2 regions of the Paenibacillus sp. BGI2013 genome follow, and region 2 is predicted to be linked to the other one. Evidence: riboswitches for the same ligand, from Rfam matches in the RefSeq annotation. Region 2 holds a riboswitch; the other holds the start of a gene.
What was found. A riboswitch is a leader RNA that binds a small molecule or an ion and turns the genes downstream of it on or off. The one in region 2 is predicted to bind glycine.
Positions count from the first base shown of each region.

Region 1: another riboswitch for glycine. It lies ahead of sdaAB (L-serine ammonia-lyase, iron-sulfur-dependent subunit beta); the one in region 2 lies ahead of gcvT (glycine cleavage system aminomethyltransferase GcvT).

Region 1 is NZ_PJFA01000016.1:31,389-41,367, reverse strand. It holds gene CXK86_RS27455 (alpha-glycosidase) at 1-77, shown strand, start outside; gene CXK86_RS27450 (helix-turn-helix transcriptional regulator) at 218-730, opposite strand; gene CXK86_RS27445 (YhgE/Pip domain-containing protein) at 785-1,999, opposite strand; gene sdaAA (L-serine ammonia-lyase, iron-sulfur-dependent, subunit alpha) at 2,265-3,203, opposite strand; gene sdaAB (L-serine ammonia-lyase, iron-sulfur-dependent subunit beta) at 3,193-3,882, opposite strand; glycine riboswitch at 4,021-4,157, opposite strand; glycine riboswitch at 4,162-4,286, opposite strand; gene CXK86_RS32800 (collagen-like triple helix repeat-containing protein) at 4,421-6,583, opposite strand; gene CXK86_RS27425 (LolA family protein) at 6,790-7,881, opposite strand; gene CXK86_RS27420 (sensor histidine kinase) at 7,886-9,376, opposite strand; gene CXK86_RS27415 (response regulator transcription factor) at 9,373-9,979, opposite strand, start outside.
Region 2 is NZ_PJFA01000009.1:186,794-196,772, reverse strand. It holds gene ptsP (phosphoenolpyruvate--protein phosphotransferase) at 1-1,047, shown strand, start outside; gene gcvPB (aminomethyl-transferring glycine dehydrogenase subunit GcvPB) at 1,294-2,784, opposite strand; gene gcvPA (aminomethyl-transferring glycine dehydrogenase subunit GcvPA) at 2,871-4,226, opposite strand; gene gcvT (glycine cleavage system aminomethyltransferase GcvT) at 4,223-5,359, opposite strand; glycine riboswitch at 5,576-5,676, opposite strand; glycine riboswitch at 5,680-5,802, opposite strand; gene gcvH (glycine cleavage system protein GcvH) at 6,147-6,539, shown strand; gene CXK86_RS21540 (PTS mannitol transporter subunit IIBC) at 6,959-8,413, shown strand; gene CXK86_RS21535 (BglG family transcription antiterminator) at 8,452-9,979, shown strand, end outside.

The DNA.
Region 1 (9,979 bases), on a different contig from region 2:
CTGCCAAGGAAGATGGCATACTCGCCATTGAACTGCCCGCGTATGGATATGCCGTACTGAGTACTAGTCTCATATAAACACCAAGCTATACTTGCTCATATGCAAGACTGGAGTCTGTTCAGTTCATCGGCATATCAAACGAAATAGGCGCTCCCAGATCTGTTCCTGATCTGTGGAGCACCTATTTGATTTTGACGTTATTCATTATGGCCATGGATTACTCTGGCCGAACCAGCTGTTCCTTGAGCAACTGGATGGTGGCCTCATATTGTACAAGCCCCACTTGCAGACACAGACGCTGTGCAGGCGAAATACGTTCGCCGAATTCCTCCATCTGGCGCTGAAGTTCAGCGTATAACATTTCCTTTCGCTTCAACTGGCTGGATATCCAACCCGTTACGGTATCTTCATCCGCCAACTCTCCGAAATACAACCGCATCAGAAAATCAGAACGAAATACCTCAGCTTCCAAAGGACTCATTAAATAGGCGTGAAATTGCGTTGCTCCTTCAGGGGTCAATGAATACACGTTCTTATCAGGTTTCCCTTCCTGCTTCACCGATTCCTTAGTCAGCAATCCTGACTTTTCCATCTTCGCAAGTGTAGGATATATGGTGCCGAAACTGGCATCAAAGAAAAATGAAAAATATTGTTCAAAGTACTGCTTGATCTCGTATCCGGAACTTGGCTGATTGTGCAGTATTCCGAGGATGACATGCTGCGTGTTCATCGGTGTACCGCTCCTTTCCATTCCCCTTAACGTATCACAATCAGTACCCCTTGTTCAATGATCAGATGACGAAACGGTTGCTTTCAGAGCAACAGGCACAGCAGCAGGCTGGTCCTCCCTACGAGCTTCAGAACGTACCGGGCCGGAGCGTCTGATCCAGATGCAAAGCGCACCCAGAGTCAGTGTTACACCACCGATTACGGCGAGCAACATCGCATCCCGGCCAATTCCGTTTCCTCCGAGCACAAGGTTCATCATCCCTTCTACGGCATAAGTCGCTGGCAGATAATGACCGATCACTTGGTAGAAGTCAGGCATTACATCTCGCGGAATCGTTGATCCCGAGGACAGCATCAGCAGAGGCAACAACGCACTGTTTAACCAAGCCCCAGCATTGCCAAGCAACAACAAGCTCAACTGAGCCATGAGTATAAAAGATATGGTGACCAGCAACTGGAACAGCCATAACATGAACCAACTGGCTGCTGACGATACCCCCATAATGTGCATCATCCCCGATCCAACGAGTGAGACGATAAATGCCGCACCCAGATTAATAATGTTACGTGCCCAGAAGCGCTCCCATTTCCCTGCCCTGCCACTCAGTTCACCAGAAACCTTTTGCAGATTCATGCTTAGCAACATCGCTCCGGTAAACGTAGCCGTTACAATCAACATCGGTACCATCGAGAAAGCAAAATTATCAACAGGATTCAGTCGCTCCACCTCTGCCTCCACGCGTGAAGATAACCCTACCGCAAGCGCATCGGACTGATCAGCAGTCATACCGGATTGATTCAGCACTCCGTGAATAACCTCCTGTTGTACTTCACGGTTCAATGTCGCTGTAACTTGTGCGGCTACGTTCTGCATCACACTTTTCACGGTAGCCACGTTTGATTCGTTCATCACATACTTCACTGTCATCGGTTTTGACAAGTCTTCTGCCTGCTGCATGAAACCTGATGGAATCTCAATAATCATGTACACATCCCGGTCCGTTAACATCTGTCTCGCTTCTTGCATCGATTCAGATGTTTTGACCTCGAAATTCAGGCCCGCTGCCAGAGACTCGGCCACCGGTTCAGCCGCTACCCCATCTTCATTCACGATGGTGACAGCCAATTGAGTCATTCTTTCGTTAACCTGGTCGTATCCGCTAAGCCAGATGATGTTAAAAAAAACCTGAAACAGCACAGCCGTAATTAAACCTACAATGGTGGCTCCGTTTTTCAAAAACAGCAGACTCGTCTGGAAAATACCTTTCATTCTATCCATCTCCTTTAATTTTGTTTCGCTCCTATATATATCGTATTGATATATGACAACAATTAATATATCTAACCGATATATAGATCGTCAATGTTTTTGTTTTTCTTCGTTGGAAAAAGACAAAAAAAGCCGATACATCTCTTCACCAGGAAGATTTGTACCGGCTTTTCATATCATGTAAGGACTCTTCTTCACCTTTAATAATCAAGGCTAAAGGCAGGCTCCACAAGTTAGCGTTAGATTTAATTCATATCAATCCGATTTATGCCTTAGTTTCTACGTCATTTTCAGCAGGGGACTCCGGCTCAGGCTCGGCACGCTTTGCCTTTGGTTTAGCCAACTTCTGCATCATTTTGCGGCCGGTTGGTGTCTGGGCCAGTCCACCTTGGGCTGTCTCCCGATGGCGGCTCGGCATTGCACTGCCTACTTCCAGCATGACATCGATGACTTCGTCTGACGGAATGGCACTACGCACTCCGGCCAGGGCCATGTCAGCCGCAGCCAGCGCCGTAACTGCACCCAGTCCATTACGGACGATGCACGGGATTTCAACAAGGCCTGCGACCGGATCGCAGATAAGGCCCAGTGTATTTTTTAACGCCAAACCAACGGCATGAACAACCTGTTCCGGTGTACCTCCACGCAGTTCAACCATGGCACCCGCAGCCATGCCGATAGCGGAACCCACTTCCGCCTGACAGCCACCTTCGGCCCCGGAGATAAATGAATTATTGGCGATAACATAACCAATTGCTCCCGCACAGAACAACCCGTTCACCAAATGTTCGTCCGTCCAGCCAAATCGCTCCTGTGAACTGATAAACACACCCGGGATGATGCCGCAGGAACCGGCTGTTGGTGTAGCCACGATCCGACCCATGGAGGCATTCACTTCAGATACACACAGGGCATACGCCATGGCAAGTGCGGAAGCATCTCCTGAGCAAGTCTCACCCTTGCGAATGTACTCGGCCATTTTTTTGCCGTCTCCACCTGTTAATCCACTGCGTGATGTCGTATCTTCCGTTAACCCTTTGCGTACCGCTTCCTTCATCACCTGATAATATTCAGACATCTGCTTCACAACATCCGCTTCCGGTGTATTGGTCTCCTGAACTTGCTCCTCGATCATCAGCTGAGCAATGGTTTTGGATTCCGCTGTACAGATCGTATTCAGTTCGTGCAAATGTTTAAACCGCATCCGAATCAACTCCTCTCTTCAAATCGATAACACGAATGTCCAATACATGGTCCAGCTCCCTTAGACGCTTGAGCATATCAGGATTAGGCACACCATCCATTTCCATCGCGGTAAGCGCTTCGCCATCACGGGCTTTCCGGTCCACCTGCATATACCCGATGTTAACCCCGGATGAACTGATCGTGGACGTCACTGACGCGAGTACGCCCGCTTTATCCGCATGCCGCAGAACGAGTGTTGGAAACTCACCACTAATCTGAACACGAAAATCATTCATCGAATGCACGGATACGCTTCCACCACCAATGGATGCACCGATTAAGGAGCAGGCACGTTCTCCATGCCACAACTCAATTTTGACCGTATTAGGATGAGGAGCAGGTAGGCCACTTGTATAAAACTCAACCTCCATGCCCGCTTCCTCTGCGTATTGCTCTGCATCCGGGATACGCGGATCGTCTGTGACATAATCCAGCAGACCGCCGATCAGTGCCAGATCTGTTCCGTGCCCCTGATACGTATCTGCAAATGAACCGTACAGCGTCAGCCGGGCACGATCTGGCGTACATCCTAGCCACTGTCGAGCAATTCTCCCTAACCTTGCCGCTCCAGCTGTATGTGAACTTGAAGGCCCCGTCATCGACGGACCAATAATTGAGAAAACATCTTTAAATCGCACCTTGTAACCCTCCATTATTAATCATGATTCATATTTGTAAAATGTATTCGTCATTTCGATCCAGGAGTTTCATCCACAATGTCCCTTATTTAGGTATGATGACATCAAAAAAGGACAGAAGAAGGCCTTAGGCCCTCTCTCTGTCCTCGATACCTGAGAGTTTCATGATCAGCAGTGTCTCACGACAAGGGTGCACTGCCTGCGATTACAGACAAGTTCACCGGGCTGACTGATCATATACCCCTTGGGTGGCGCAGTTCGCGCACTCTCCAGAGTTGCGTCCAACGATGGTACATTTACCTGAGAGATTAACCACTGCGCCGGGTGCGCAGCAGCTTGCTCCTTCGGTGCCTGAACACTAGCCATTTGACTCGGCTAACCCAGGTCTCTCCCGCTCGTTATCATCCGCTGTATTATCTTAATTCGATTCGAATTGGTATATTTCTAAATTTTTGATCAAGTATACCCATAGAGTAATGTACAATATCATATATGTCAACAAAAGTAACGTGTAATTATCATAAGTTCGATGTCTATTTTAACTGAAACGAATAGCATTCAGATTTCTCACTTCCGCTGAGGCACTCGTGACGTTGCTAGTTGTCGTAAATTGGATACTTATCGTGTATGCATTAGTCGTTGTAGTCGGGGATGTATCCACGTAAGTGTTGGAGGAAAGAAACCTCAACGTTCCCGAAGCATTACCGGTTCGTGAGAGTTGCAATTGATTAATTAAAACTCCGTTACGTCTCAGATTAATGTTATACGCAATACTCCAGTTAGACCCTACAACTATTGCTACTTGTGTACTATTATCGATTTTCACGCGTTGACCTGCCACTACAGGTACATTAAGTGTCTGAATCGTCGTTTCAGCTACTAATGAAAGACCCAACGCCGTGGTCTGGCTATCAGCAAACAAGGAAGAATCCGCAGGGGCAGAAGCTGCTGTCGATCCAGTAGCTCCTGTTGCGCCTGTGGCTCCGGTCGCTCCCGTTGCTCCCGTTACTCCGGCTGTCCCGGTTGTTCCGGTTACGCCTGTCGCACCTGTAGCCCCAGTGACTCCGGTCGCTCCCGTTGCTCCCGTTACACCAGCCGTCCCGGTTGTTCCGGTTACGCCTGTCGCACCTGTAGCCCCAGTGACTCCGGTCGTTCCCGTTGCTCCCGTTACACCAGCCGTCCCGGTTGTTCCGGTTACGCCTGTCGCACCTGTAGCCCCAGTGACTCCGGTCGTTCCCGTTGCTCCCGTTACTCCGGCTGTCCCGGTTGTTCCGGTTACGCCTGTCGCACCTGTAACCCCTGTGACTCCGGTCGTTCCCGTTGCTCCCGTTACTCCGGACGTCCCGGTTGTTCCCGTCACGCCTGTTGCACCTGTAACCCCAGTGACTCCGGTCGCTCCCGTTGCTCCCGTTACTCCGGACGTCCCGGTTGTTCCGGTTACGCCTGTTGCACCTGTAACCCCTGTGACTCCGGTCGTTCCCGTTGCTCCCGTTACTCCGGACGTCCCGGTTGTTCCGGTTACGCCTGTCGCACCTGTAACCCCTGTGACTCCGGTCGTTCCCGTTGCTCCCGTTGCGCCTGTATCTCCAGTGACTCCTGTTGCTCCCGTCAATCCGGTTGCACCTGTAACACCAGTATCTCCAGTCGCCCCTGTTACGCCTGTTGCACCTGTAGCCCCAGTAACTCCGGTCGTCCCCGTTACGCCTGTCGCACCTGTAACACCAGTAACTCCGGTCGTCCCCGTTACGCCTGTTGCGCCTGTAACACCAGTAACTCCGGTCGTCCCCGTTACGCCTGTTGCGCCTGTAACACCAGTAACTCCGGTCGTCCCCGTTACGCCTGTTGCGCCTGTAACACCAGTGACTCCGGTCGTCCCCGTCAGTCCTGTCGCTCCCGTATCTCCAGTAACTCCGGTCGCCCCCGTTACGCCTGTCGCACCTGTAGCCCCAATGACCCCAGTCGTTCCTGTTATTCCCGTACTACCGGTGACACCTGTGGCTCCAGTAGACCCTGTCTCCCCTGTGCTCCCGGTGACTCCAGTCGTTCCTGTTATTCCTGTACTCCCAGTAACACCCGTCACTCCGGTAAGCCCTGTCTCTCCTGTGGTCCCCGTACTTCCAGTAGCGCCCGTGACTCCTGTCACTCCGGTAGATCCTGTCTCCCCCGTGGTCCCAGTGACACCGGTCTCTCCGGTCTCTCCCGTCGATCCCGTAGTTCCTCCAGGAGGACCAGTAACTCCTGTCAGTCCTGTAACACCTGTAGCCCCTGTAGGACCAGTTGTTCCCGCAACCCCTGCTGTCCCTGTAGCTCCAGTCGCACCCGTTACCCCGACTAGACCGGGGTTCGCTCCTAACAATTCCTCAGACACCAAACGATGTGCCGTTACCAGTTGACCGTTCTCGTTTTTCCCCCATACCGAAATCTGAACTTCATCCTCCGTATCATCACCTGTGATAAATATAAACTCAAATGCATCCAAATCTGCATAATAGTCATTTGTTATAACCTGGTTAGGCAAAACATTAAACAATTCCTCAACGTATAGTGTGCGAACACCATTCAAATAATATCCTTGAACCAGAACGGTAGAGAAACTAGTGAGACTCCAATTGTCTAATTTCACTGTAATTCTCTGTGTAGGACGCTCGCCGCTTCCCACCACTATATTATTTTCTATTGGCCCTGTTGATAAAACAGCCATCCTGCGATGCCCCTTTCTCCTGCCTCCATCACCAAATCAAGATTGTCTTCTATGAATATGCATATTGAACTGTAAACGTGAAGTTGCCTCTTGCCTTTTTGGAATGGACTGAAAGGAGATCGAATAGATATCCACCACACCAAAAGGAGAATATACAAAAAAAGCTGCCGCTCGTTTCTGCGGCAACCTTATTGTTATTCTTTAGCTCATCTAGACGGATTGGAAAGGGTCAGTTCTTCCGCCCAAGCTTGCAGCTTTGCCTTTGTCCATCCTTCGTTTTCACCCATGATGGAGTACCGCAAGCCATTCTCACTCCATGATATGTTCCGAATGCTCTTCATATATGAACCCTCGGTGTTACGAACCTTAATCTCGGCTTCATCCGGTATTAGTGTATCGTCCACATTTTCTTCCGGCATCTTGAATACCGTCAGGCTGACTTCTACCTTGTCGTTACTTACATAATACAAGGTTACTTCATCTCTGCTCAGCTCACCGCGTGATGTAGACATTTCGATCCGTGATAGTTCGAATTCTCCACTCATGTCCTGTAGGAACGGCTGTTCCAACGCTTTTTCCGCTTCCTCTAGGGTCACTTCGGAATTCTGCATCATATCGTTCAAGTCCTTCACATCGACCTCCTTAGGGATGTCAATTACGAAAGTATCCTTTGTGAATTCAGGGTCATACTGAATCGGATCATAGACCATTTCTGATTTTCCATCCCCATACGCGCTGTTTACTTTGACAATCATCCACGTTTTGGGATCTACCCAATACTCTGAAGATATGGAGAATGCGCCTTCTTCTTTTGGTGTCAATTCAATATGAATGACGTCCTGTCCATGAAGTTTCTCCTGTCCCATCATATTCACATCATGCGTAGTACGTAACCGCTCTAGTTGATCGAGCAATATTTGCTTCTGGGTTTGATTAGGTTGTTGTGACACGGATGATGCATCCATGGAATATGCTGCCCCTGTTTCTTTTTCATATATGATGATCTTCTTTCCATCATTAACTGCGTAACTGACATTGCCATTCTCTGATGTTTCCGTGCGCTTTCGTCCGGTTTCACCATCTACCCATTCCTTAATTTGCATCGTGTTAGTCAGCTTGTCATCCGCCCATATCTTCATCACACCTTCCGCATAATACGAGGCGGGTTCTGTTTCTGCTGAGACAACCTTCTCAATCATCTCATCTCCTGACATAGACAGCATATCCTTCTCCGCGCAACCTCCAAGCAGGGCGCCTGCCAACACAGCAGTACCCAGCATCATCCATCCTTTTTTCATCATCTTATCCACCCTCTCTGCGTTTACATTCTCCATGTTCAGGCAATCGGCATACTGCCAGCGTTCCATATCCTTCGTATGACCACATGCGCATATCCCCTCCGTGCTTTATTGCAACCCGTTTGGCTATACTCAATCCCAATCCCGAACCACCTGCATATGTCTTCTCCTCCTGATTCTGGTGTTGAACATAGGGTTCGAAGATACGAATGAGCTGTTCCTCAGGAATAGCAGGACCTTCGTTTTGTACTATGATCAATGTTGCTCCCGCCCTGTAGTTATCCAATTCAGCTCTAAGCGAAGGAATAATCCATTCAGGAAGCTCCCAATCTGAAGCAATAACCCCTAGTCCCATTACACCGTTCGTCCTTGTGTGGCGTAGTGCATTATTTATCAGATTATCTGTCAGGCGCATCAGTTGTTCGGGATGAACTCGGTACAGTTGATCTGTGCGGACATCCATCTTCACGTCAATCTGACCACGCTCGGCAAGTCCCTCATAGCCCCCAAGCAGCATATCAAAAAACTCTTCACCTTCCACCTTAACCATGGCCATCTCCGATTCACTGGAACCCAACGCCGTATACATCTCAAGTTCACTAATCATCTGTTTCATCCGCTCCACATTTCCGAGCAGCACATCCTGATATTCCTGCCTTTCAAGGCGTTTCAGTTGACGATCACCGTTAAGTACTTCCGTATAGGCACTAATGGACATCAACGGTGTTTTCAGATCATGGGATAACGAGGCGATCATGAGCTCTTTTTCTTTTTGCTCCCTCTCCACATCGGCCTGAGTATGTCTGATCTTGTCTTGCATTGCATCAAACTGTTGGAGCAAGATGCCCATTTCATCATGACGAACAGGTACCACATCCGTAGCAGCCTCTCCCCGTGCAAAAGCATCCATTCGTTCTATGAGATATTTCATCGGCCGAAAGAGCTTTCGGGATAGCAACCACAGCACTGTTCCGTATAACAGAATAAAGAAAGTAGCAGCGAGACCCATGACCCAGGTAGTCCGCAAGGATATGCCTTCCAGCCAATCTCCACGCAGCATGACGATTTCGTAAATGCCTACCAACTCACCTTTTTCCCATACGGGTTTCTTCAACGAGAATGTACGATGACGAATCTGTAAGTTGTACAAATTACGATACAGCTCCGCCCCCCCAACGGTGTAAGCTCCAGCAGACCATGTACTCCCCTCTGATGTGTACACCCGAATCCCTGTTGGTAAATACAGAGCAAAGTTCACCCGACCATTCTCCAATTCAGAGAGTGCAGCGAAAGCATCAGGCGAGTGCAGCTGGTACAGTCCCGGGTCAGATAAAGCCAGTTCAATAGGAGCCAATTGTCCGGACAACTCCACATATTCCGTTACGGCACGCTGATCATTGTAATAGTTATACAGGGAGTACAGCGCCCACCCAGCAGCGACAGGTAGCAGCATTACAATGAGGAAGGCAAGCATTAACCAGTACTTCAACTTCATTCCTCAGGCTCCCCCACGAACCGGTAACCACTGCCCCACACCGTCTGAATCCAGCGTGGATGATGGGGCTCGTCACCAATCTTGGCCCGAAGGCTCTTCACATGAACTGTGACTGTACTCGAGTTCCCCGCCTCTGGCTGACTCCAGACATGTTCATACAGTTCCGCCTTGGTAAACACCCGGCCAGGATGAGAAGCAAGCAGTATGAGCAAAGCCCATTCCTTGTTGGTTAGTGCCACATGTTCTCCATGAACCTGTGCGCGCTGATTCAAATAATCAATCGATAACCCATCGTTATACTGTCTATCTGTCGAATCCGGCTCTACGCCCTGATATCTGCGGTACCTATTCAGATGAGATTTAATGCGAGCTGTAAGTTCCGTTAGACTGAAGGGCTTCGTAATATAATCGTCAGCTCCCAGCCCAAGCCCCCTGACTTTGCTCTCTTCCTCGATTCGAGCACTCATCATGAGCAGCGGAACATCGCTGATCAGTCTAATGTTTTTGCATACCGTGAACCCATCCATTTCCGGTAGCATCAGATCCAACAAGACTAATTGATAGGTTCCTTCCCTAAAGTCTTCCCAGCTCTCCAAACCGCTT
Region 2 (9,979 bases):
CTGGATGGTCACGTATTGGTTAACCCTACTGATGAAGTTATTGCTGAATACCGTGCCAAACAGGAACAGTATGATGCACAACGTGCAGAGTGGAGAAAACTTCGTGATGAGCCAACGGTAACGGTGGATAACGTTCATGTTGAACTTGCAGCCAACATCGGTACACCAAATGATGTAACGGGTGTTCTGGAAAACGGCGGCGAGGCTGTAGGCCTGTACCGTACCGAGTTCTTGTACATGGGCAGAGACAAGCTCCCTTCCGAAGACATTCAGTATAATGCTTACAAAGCGGTACTGGAAAAAATGGAAGGTAAACCTGTCGTTGTTCGTACACTCGACATCGGTGGAGACAAAGAGCTTCCATATCTGGATCTGCCAAAAGAAATGAATCCATTCCTCGGCTTCCGCGCAGTTCGTCTGTGTCTGGACCGTCTGGATATCTTCCGTACACAATTGCGTGCATTGCTGCGTGCAAGCGTACATGGAAACCTGCGTGTCATGTTCCCAATGATCGCAACACTCGGTGAATTCCGTGAAGCAAAAGCTGTCTTGCTCGAAGAGAAAGAGAAGCTGGTTGCTGAAGGTATTGCTGTTTCTGACAGCATTCAACTCGGAATCATGGTCGAAATTCCTTCGACTGCAGTTCTGGCGGATCAGTTTGCCAAAGAAGTGGATTTCTTCAGTATCGGAACGAACGATCTGATTCAATACACGATGGCTGCTGACCGTATGAACGAACGAGTGGCTTATCTGTACCAGCCTTACAACCCAGCCATTTTGCGTTTGGTTAAAATGGTTATCGATGCAGCGCATCGTGAAGGCAAATGGGTTGGCATGTGTGGTGAGATGGCAGGAGACGAAACAGCAATTCCATTGTTGCTTGGTCTTGGATTGGATGAGTTCAGCATGAGCGCAACCTCCATCCTGCCAGCTCGTAGTCAGATCACTAAGCTGTCCCGTGCGGATATGCAGGAACTGGCTGCTAAAGCTCTGGATATGCAAACGGCTGAACAAGTCGTTGAATTGGTTCAAAGCATTCAAGCGTAATTTTGCCGGGGTTTCCTCCGGATTTGAGGTTTTTTCTTTTTCCGATAATGAGCTGCATTGATGCAGCGATTTTGCCGGTATCCGCGAATCATTGTGGATATCGGCTTTTTTTGTTATAAATGTTGAGAAATACTCTAACAGGATGATGGCGAGCTGTAAGAGTGGCATCTTTAAAGGGGAAGGCAACACAAAAAGCTCTTGCTGATTGGAACATCAGCAAGAGCCTTCGTTATAACAATGATTTGATTAACTGCACGCGCAGTTCAGTACAGGTTTGCGGGCGGCGGTAGTCTCATCGAGTCGAGTAACCGGTGTGCCATAAGGTGCGTTCAGGACTAATTCTGGTGTCTCTTCCGCTTCTTTGGCAATCCGTATCATCGTATCAATGAACCCATCCAGCGTTTCTTTACTTTCGGTTTCTGTCGGCTCGATCATGATGCATTCTTCGACGTTGAGCGGGAAGTACACCGTTGGTGGATGATATCCAAAATCAAGCAATCGTTTGGCAACGTCAAGTGTACGCACACCATATTGCTTCAAACCCCGACCAGACATGACGAATTCATGTTTACATACGCCTGGATATGGAATCTCGTAGTAAGGGGCGAGACGGGCCATCATATAGTTGGCATTCAGTACCGCACATTCAGAGACACGGCGCAAACCTTCCGGTCCATAAGTGCGAATGTAGGCATAGGCACGTACCAAAATACCGAAGTTGCCGTAGTAGGCTTTCACCCGGCCAATGGATTGATCTCCTTCACAATCGAATGCATACATACCGTCATCATTTTTAATTACCATTGGCTTAGGCAGGAACGGAATCAGGCGATTCTTCACACCAACTGGTCCGGCGCCAGGTCCACCACCGCCATGAGGTGTACTCATCGTTTTGTGCAGGTTCAGATGCACCACGTCAAAGCCCATATCACCCGGACGGGTAATGCCCATAATGGCATTCGAGTTGGCTCCATCGTAATACAACAAGCCACCAGCCTGGTGTACGATGGATGCAATCTCCTGAATGTCTTTCTCGAACAAACCAAGTGTATTCGGGTTTGTCAGCATCAATGCTGCCGTATCCGAACCAACAGCTGCACGGAGCGCGTCCAGATCGACCAGTCCATCTGCGCGGGATGGAATCGTCACAGTTTGAAATCCTGCAACGGTAGCACTTGCCGGGTTGGTCCCGTGAGAAGAATCGGGCACGATGACTTTGGTACGTTGTTCGCCACGAGCTTCGTGGTAGGCACGAATCATCATAAGTCCAGTCCATTCTCCATGGGCACCAGCGGCGGGTTGCAAGGTCACAGCGTCCATACCTGTCAGACCTGCAAGGTCGTTTTGCAACGTATATAACAGTTCAAGAGCACCTTGAATGCTGGATTCATGCTGGTACGGATGGATTTTGGCAAAACCGTTATAACGGGCAACATCCTCATTGATCTTCGGATTATATTTCATTGTACAAGAGCCCAGTGGGTAGAATCCGTTATCTACACCGAAGTTGCGACGGGATAGCGCAGTATAGTGTCGAATAACATCTACCTCGAACACTTCCGGCAGTGCCGCTGCTTCCGAACGGAGCATTTCCCGGGGAATCAACGTATCCGCAGCCTGACGAGGAACGTCACATTCTGGCAAGGAATAAGCGACACGTCCCGGGCTGCTGAGTTCAAAGATCAATGCTTGCTCCGGTGCAGGGGATAAGGTCTGTGCGTTGAATTTTTCTGTCACAGATTGAGCCGAAGTGGAGACAGAGGTACCTGTTTCCGATTGTCCTTGTACCGATGTTGTCGTTGTCGTCGTTGTCGTTTCCTGAGTCACAGCGATCCCTCCAATGCTCGTGCGAATTCGTCAATCTCTTCCTTACTGCGTCGTTCGGTAACAGCAATCAGCATATGTCCGGCAAGCTCCGGGTAATCACGTCCGAGTTCGTAACCACCAATAAAGCCCGCATCCAGCAATTTCAACTGAAGGGCATCCACGTCGGTTCCTTCAGGAAGCTTAATAACAAACTCATTAAATGTTGGTGCATTAAAAGTAAGGCTAACTCCAGGAATCGCAGTTAATGTATTGAGGGTGTAATGACTCTTTTGCAAATTCAGATCCGCGACATCGATCATGCCCTGTTTACCCATGATGGACATATACACAGATGCGCTGAGTGCAAGCAAAGCCTGGTTGGAACAGATATTGGATGTCGCCTTTTCGCGGCGGATGTGCTGTTCACGTGCTTGCAGTGTCAGTACAAAACCACGCTTGCCGTTGCGATCCGTTGTTTGGCCTACAATTCGGCCAGGAATTCGGCGCATATGAGGCTGGGATACGGCGAAATATCCGCATGTTGGGCCGCCGAGTGAAGCGGCGATGCCGAGGGGCTGCGCATCACCTACAACGATGTCGGCACCCAGCTTGCCTGGGGCTTCCAGCAGACCCAGCGATAGCGGGTTTGCACTTACAACGAGCAGGCCCTTGTGCGCATGCACGAGGTCGGCAGCCTGCTTCACATTTTCCACAGCACCAAAGAAGTTCGGACTCTGGATCATGACAGCAGCGGTATCGTCCGATATGGCGGCTTGCAGGGCATCCCAATCAGTGACGCCATCTTTATAACCAATCTCGACAATCTCCAGACGGAGTCCGTGCGCATACGCCTGCAATACCTGACGGGCTTCCGGATGAACGGTACGGGATACGATGAGCTGTTTGCGACGAGTTGCCGCTGCGGCCAGGTTTCCTGCTTCGGCAAAGGCAGTTGCGCCATCATACATACTGGCATTCGCTACAGCCATACCGGTTAATTCACAGATGTAGGATTGAAATTCGAAAATGGCCTGTAGTTCACCTTGGCTGATCTCAGGCTGATAAGGTGTGTAGGCAGTGTAAAACTCGGAACGGGAAATGACATGATTGATGACGGAAGGAACATGATGATCATATATGCCAGCGCCGAGGAAGCTGGCGTGTGTTTCGAAATTGGCGTTGGCGCCGGCTTGTTTGGACATGTGACGTGTCAGCGCATATTCATCAAGTTTGGAGGATACGGGCAGCTCGCCCTGATAACGAATCTCTTTTGGAATGTCCTGAAACAGATCCTCCAGCGTATCCACACCGATGGTTGCGAGCATGGCGCTCTGATCTTGTTCAGTCATGGGAATGTAACGGTGCTTGCTCATGCTTGATCAGCTCCTTGAGTAGGTGTCTTCGACGTACGTGTCCGTTTATGAAAAGGGGTCTTCACGACCTCGGCTTTTAGTTTCTTGCCGCGGATCTCAATCTCAAGCGGGGTTCCCAGCGCAGCGTATTTGCTGTCGATGAGGGCAAGCCCCAGATTACGCTTCAATGTAGGTGATTGCGTGCCTGTTGTCACTTCACCAATCTGTACGCCTTCGGCGTAAATCGGATAGTGGGGGCGGGGAATACCGCGCTCCAACACTTCGATGCCGACCAGTTTGCGGGCGGGCCCGTCAGTTTTTTGCTGTAACAAGGCTTCGTGTCCGATAAAAGGTCCGGCATTCAGCTTCACAAACATGCCAACACCAGCCTCAAGCGGAGAGATAGTTGCCGACAATTCCTGTCCATACAGAGGGAGCTTTGCTTCAAAGCGCAGTGTATCCCGAGCACCGAGGCCTGTCGGTACAAGTCCGTGACCTTCACCGGCTTGCATTAACCCATTCCAGACCACAGCGGCCTGATCTGCAGGAACATATAGCTCAAAGCCATCTTCACCGGTATAACCGGTACGGGACAACAGTAATTTTACTCCACATACTTCAGCATCCTGCACAAAACGAAACGGTTCAATCGAGCTTACATCCGTATCTGTAACTTTCCCGATAATGTCTACAGCCAGTGGACCTTGCAAGGCGAGTAGCGCCGTCTGCTCCGAATCATTGGTCATGCTTACGCCGGGGATCAAGTGCTCTTGCAGCCACGCCCAATCCTTGTCGATGTTGGAGGCGTTAACCACAAGCATATAATGCTGATCTTCCAGCTTATACACGAGCAGATCATCCACCACACCGCCATCTGGATAACACATCAGGGTGTACTGGGCTTGACCGGGAACCAGCGTGGTCACATCATTAGTCATCATTTGTTGCAAAAAAACTTCAGCCTGCTCACCCTGTACAGTGAATTCGCCCATATGGGATACATCAAACAGTCCAGCACGCTCGCGTACCGCTTCATGTTCTTTCTGGATTCCGCTAAATTGTACGGGAAGCTCCCAGCCTCCAAAATCAATGCACCGTACGCCTTCATATTGCTGATATAGTGGGAAGAGTGGTGTTCTAAGCAAATCAGACATCAAATCACCTCGTCATGGGCCGTCAGCCGGCCGGATATACAATCGTGGATCAATGAACCAGGGTATTTTTAAATTTTCAGCTAGATATTTTCATCACATAAGTATGGTAAGGCAGCTATGGCAGCGCCATTCTACATCCTGTTTTTCGTTTTTTGGGAAAAAGGAAAAGGACAGGCCAAAGAATCGGCATGCCAAGTAGCACGCTGTATTCTAAGGCTCTGTCCCTTGTACCTGAGAGTTACCCCGCTGCGTTGCGCAGCAGGTTTCCCCTTGGGTGATCATAACGCCCGCACAGGGCGAATAGATGCTCTCCAGAGTTGCGTCCCGTAAAAGTCCTTTTGCCTGAGAGATTCACCCCCGCTTATCGGTGGTTTACTCCTTCGGCGTTACCTCATGTACATCCCGAATCGGGTGTCACGGGTAATCTCTCCCTTTACATTCATCCGCGGGTATAACATAGTCCAATAAACACATTTACTCCTCTCATTAAAACGTGAATCCACTACTGATGTCAAGAACGATATCATAGATAATGATTTAAAACCGAATATTTAATTTAGTTTTTAACTTATTGTTCGTGTATTTAAAAAGACTACGCTTACTATTCTAATATTCACCAGTATATGAAGAAAGAGTGTAATCCGGTTACAGAATTTAGAGGTATTCAGCAAATAAATTGTGAGGTATCTTGACATTTGATTCAAAAATGTCATACGCTATGTTCTGGGAAAAAGGTTAAGGTCAAAGAACGCATGCACTCATTTAATGAAAAGCGAGGCGGATATCGATGAGCGAATTAAAAAGTGATTTCCTGTACAGTGAAGAGCACGAATGGGTGCAAACCGTAGGGGAGGATACTGTACGTATTGGCATTACCGAGTTCGCGCAGCATCAGCTGGGTGACATTGTGTTTGTGGAATTGCCTGACCTTGAAACCAATGTAAAAGCAGAGGACAGCATTGGAACGATCGAATCGGTCAAAACGGTGTCGGACTTGTTCTCTCCCGTCACTGGTTCAATCATTGCGGTGAATGATTCGTTGCAGGACTCCCCTGAACTTGTGAACAGCTCTCCTTACGAGGAAGGCTGGATGATTGAGATCCGTGTTGAGGGAGATCTGACAGCAGCATTGTCTACATTGATGAATGCAGACGCGTATCGGAAACATACGGAAGAATAGTATCAACGAACTTGTACTTATTAACATATATTTTATAATTAAATGATATGAGCTTCATATTGTTTCGACCTGTGTGAGCCGGATGCTTGCACAGGTTTTTTGTGCTTTCCAAGAATGGTTTTGAATGTGGAATGAAGCAGATTGTGGATGTAAATCACCTGATTGGACCAAGCTATAGTTTAGAAAATGATTCTGGAAATGACAAAAGTCATAGGCAAGAAAATCCTTGTGTACCAATGGGTTCAGCCATTATGCATCAAGTAAAACGATTACATAACCTAATGTTGTCATCATTGTTCATGACGAAAGTACGCTTTCATTTCATTGAACAGGAGAGCATTCTCGCTTAGGATTACAGCAGGGGAGAAATGATACCCCTTTCATAAATCATAATCACTTGATCCAAGGAGGATAATACAATGAGTAATTTGGACCAATCGTCCAATTCCAAAGGTGGGCTACGGGTAGGTGTTCAGCGTTTTGGCCGATTCCTGAGTGGTATGGTCATGCCGAATATGGGAGCGTTCATCGCCTGGGGATTAATTACAGCTCTGTTCATTCCAACAGGCTGGTTCCCTAACGAGACGCTTGCGCAGCTAGTCGATCCGATGATCAAATATTTGCTGCCACTGTTAATTGGTTACACCGGGGGTACGATGGTGCATGGTCAGCGTGGTGGTGTCGTGGGTGCCATTATGACCATCGGGGTCATCGTGGGTAGTGATATTCCGATGTTCCTCGGTGCCATGATTGCCGGACCACTGGCAGCATGGATCATTAAAAAGTTTGATAAATCCATTGAAGGTAAAGTTAAAGCCGGATTTGAAATGCTTGTTAACAACTTCTCAGCCGGTATTATTGGTGGGATATTGGGGATTTTTGCGCTACTGGGCATCGGGCCTGCTGTAGAAGCGATTAGCAAAGTATTATCTGCCGGTGTACAGGGCTTAATGAATCTTGGTTTGCTGCCGCTGGTCAACCTAATCATTGAACCAGGTAAAGTATTGTTCCTGAACAATGCAATCAACCACGGGATTCTTACACCAATTGCAACAGATCAAGCGAGAGAATTAGGAAAATCCGTATTATACATGCTTGAATCAAACCCGGGTCCGGGACTTGGTATCTTACTTGCTTACTGTTTCTTCGGACGCGGAATGGCCAAATCTTCTGCACCGGGTGCCGTAATCATTCATTTCTTCGGGGGAATTCATGAGATCTACTTCCCTTACATTCTGATGAGACCGATTCTGATTCTTGCCGCAATTGCGGGTGGCGTCGCAGGTACATTAACATTCATGCTCACCGGAGCAGGACTTGTTTCAGCACCATCACCGGGTAGTATTATCGCGTATTTCTTCTTAACACCAAAAGGTGGATACCTGCCGATGTTCGCAGGGGTGCTTGTAGCAGCCGTCGTTTCTTTCCTGGTTGCAGCAGTGTTGCTGAAAACGGGTAAACAAAAGGACGAAGATCTGGAGTCCGCATCCAGTCGGATGAAAGACATGAAGAGTCAAGGAACCCTGCCAAACGCTGGTATTACGGCTAATCAACGTGAAGCAGACAGAGCCGCAGATATGGCTTCTTCTACCGTCAAAACAGACGTGAAGAAAATTGTCTTCTCCTGTGATGCAGGCATGGGGTCAAGTGCCATGGGTGCTTCCATTCTACGCAAGAAGATGAAGGCAGAGGGGATTGACGTTACGGTGACAAATACGGCTATCAGTGATATCCCGCCGGATGCAGACGTGGTGATCACACAACAAGTATTGACCGATCGTGCCCGCTCCGTTGCGCCGAACGCAGAACATATATCCATCGACAACTTCCTAAAAAGCCCGGAATACGATGCGCTCGTTGAACGTCTGAAGTAATTGCACGCATTTGTTTTCCCTGAGCCGGAGGCTGAGATATGAGTATTACCAAAAGACAACGTGAAATCGTGGAGTTCCTGCTGGAGCATCCACATGAAGTCACTGCCGGCGAAATCGCCGTTGAAGTAAAGGTCAGTACCCGAACGGTTCACCGGGAGCTGCAAATGATTGAACAATGGCTTGAACCTTTGGGCATGAGGCTGGAAAAAAAATCAGGAACCGGTATCCGAATCGATGCCAGTTCCGATGATCTGGCTGTATTGCGCCAGCAACTAGAGGGTAAAGAATATGTAGAGTTTACGCCAGAAGAGCGTAAGCTCTTCATGCTTTGCATCCTGCTGGATGAACCGGAGCCTGTAAAGTTACTCGCCTTGGCTTCGGATCTGAAAGTGACCGTATCCACCGTAACCACTGATCTGGACGATCTGGAGTCACGAATTCGTCAGGCGGGACTAAAGCTGGTTCGCAGACGAGGATATGGCGTCAAGATTAACGGAAGTGAGACGATTCATCGCACAGCCATAGCTGCACTTGCTCTCGAATTTTTGGATGAGTCGGACCTATTCGGAAGACAGCCAGAACAGGGAGGCTCCATCGTAAACCAAAAATTGTTGGATATGATTGGACACGGTGATGTGCTTACGGTCGAAAATGCATTATGGCAACCAGACATCGAATGGCTGGAGAACATCCCGGAACGCCAATACATGAAGTTGCTGATTCAATTATCCGTAGCGGTTGTACGTATTCGTAAAGGCTTTGGTATTGGCCGTATACCTCCCCTGGAGAACAAGGGAGATGAAGTCGCAGAGCAGGATGAGATGAAGGTTCCACCTTGTATGGCTTCCCGCTTGTGTGGTGTGTTATCGACCCAGCTGGGGCTGACATTCTCCCAAGATGAGCAAGCTTATTTTCACAGACTATTAGTTGAGACAGAGCAGCGAATTCACTCTTCGCGGCTGTTGCCAATAGATGACTTGATTTTACTGGACAGGGTACATTCACTGATTGATCAGATGCAGGCGAGAACGCATTACGCCTTTCATGAGGATCGTTTGCTTCGTGAAGGTCTGCTTGGTCATATGCAACCTGTAATGGAGCGGATTGAAGGGCAACAGATAATTCGTAATCCGCTACTGCAGCAGATTCGCAAGGATTATGATTCCCTCTTCGAAGAGGTCAAACAATCCGTGCATCAAGCTTGGCCAGGCACAGAAGTTCCGGATGAAGAAATTGGTTTCCTGGTCATGCATTTTGGCGCTTCCATCGAGAGGTTACGTGCACTGAAACGTGAGATCAGGGCAATCATCGTGTGTACAAGCGGAATCGGCTCATCACGTATGCTCTCCAGCCGACTGTCCAAGGAGATTCCCGAGATTCGGATCATGGACAGCGTGTCCTGGTATGAAGCTGCCCGGATGCCTACAGATCAATATGATCTGGTGTTATCCACTGTTGATCTGCCGATGGATGAGCATCAGTATTACAAAGTGAGTCCACTGCTTACGGCAGAAGAGAGCGAACGTCTGCGTCATTTTATCCGAACAACAACATTACAACGACAGC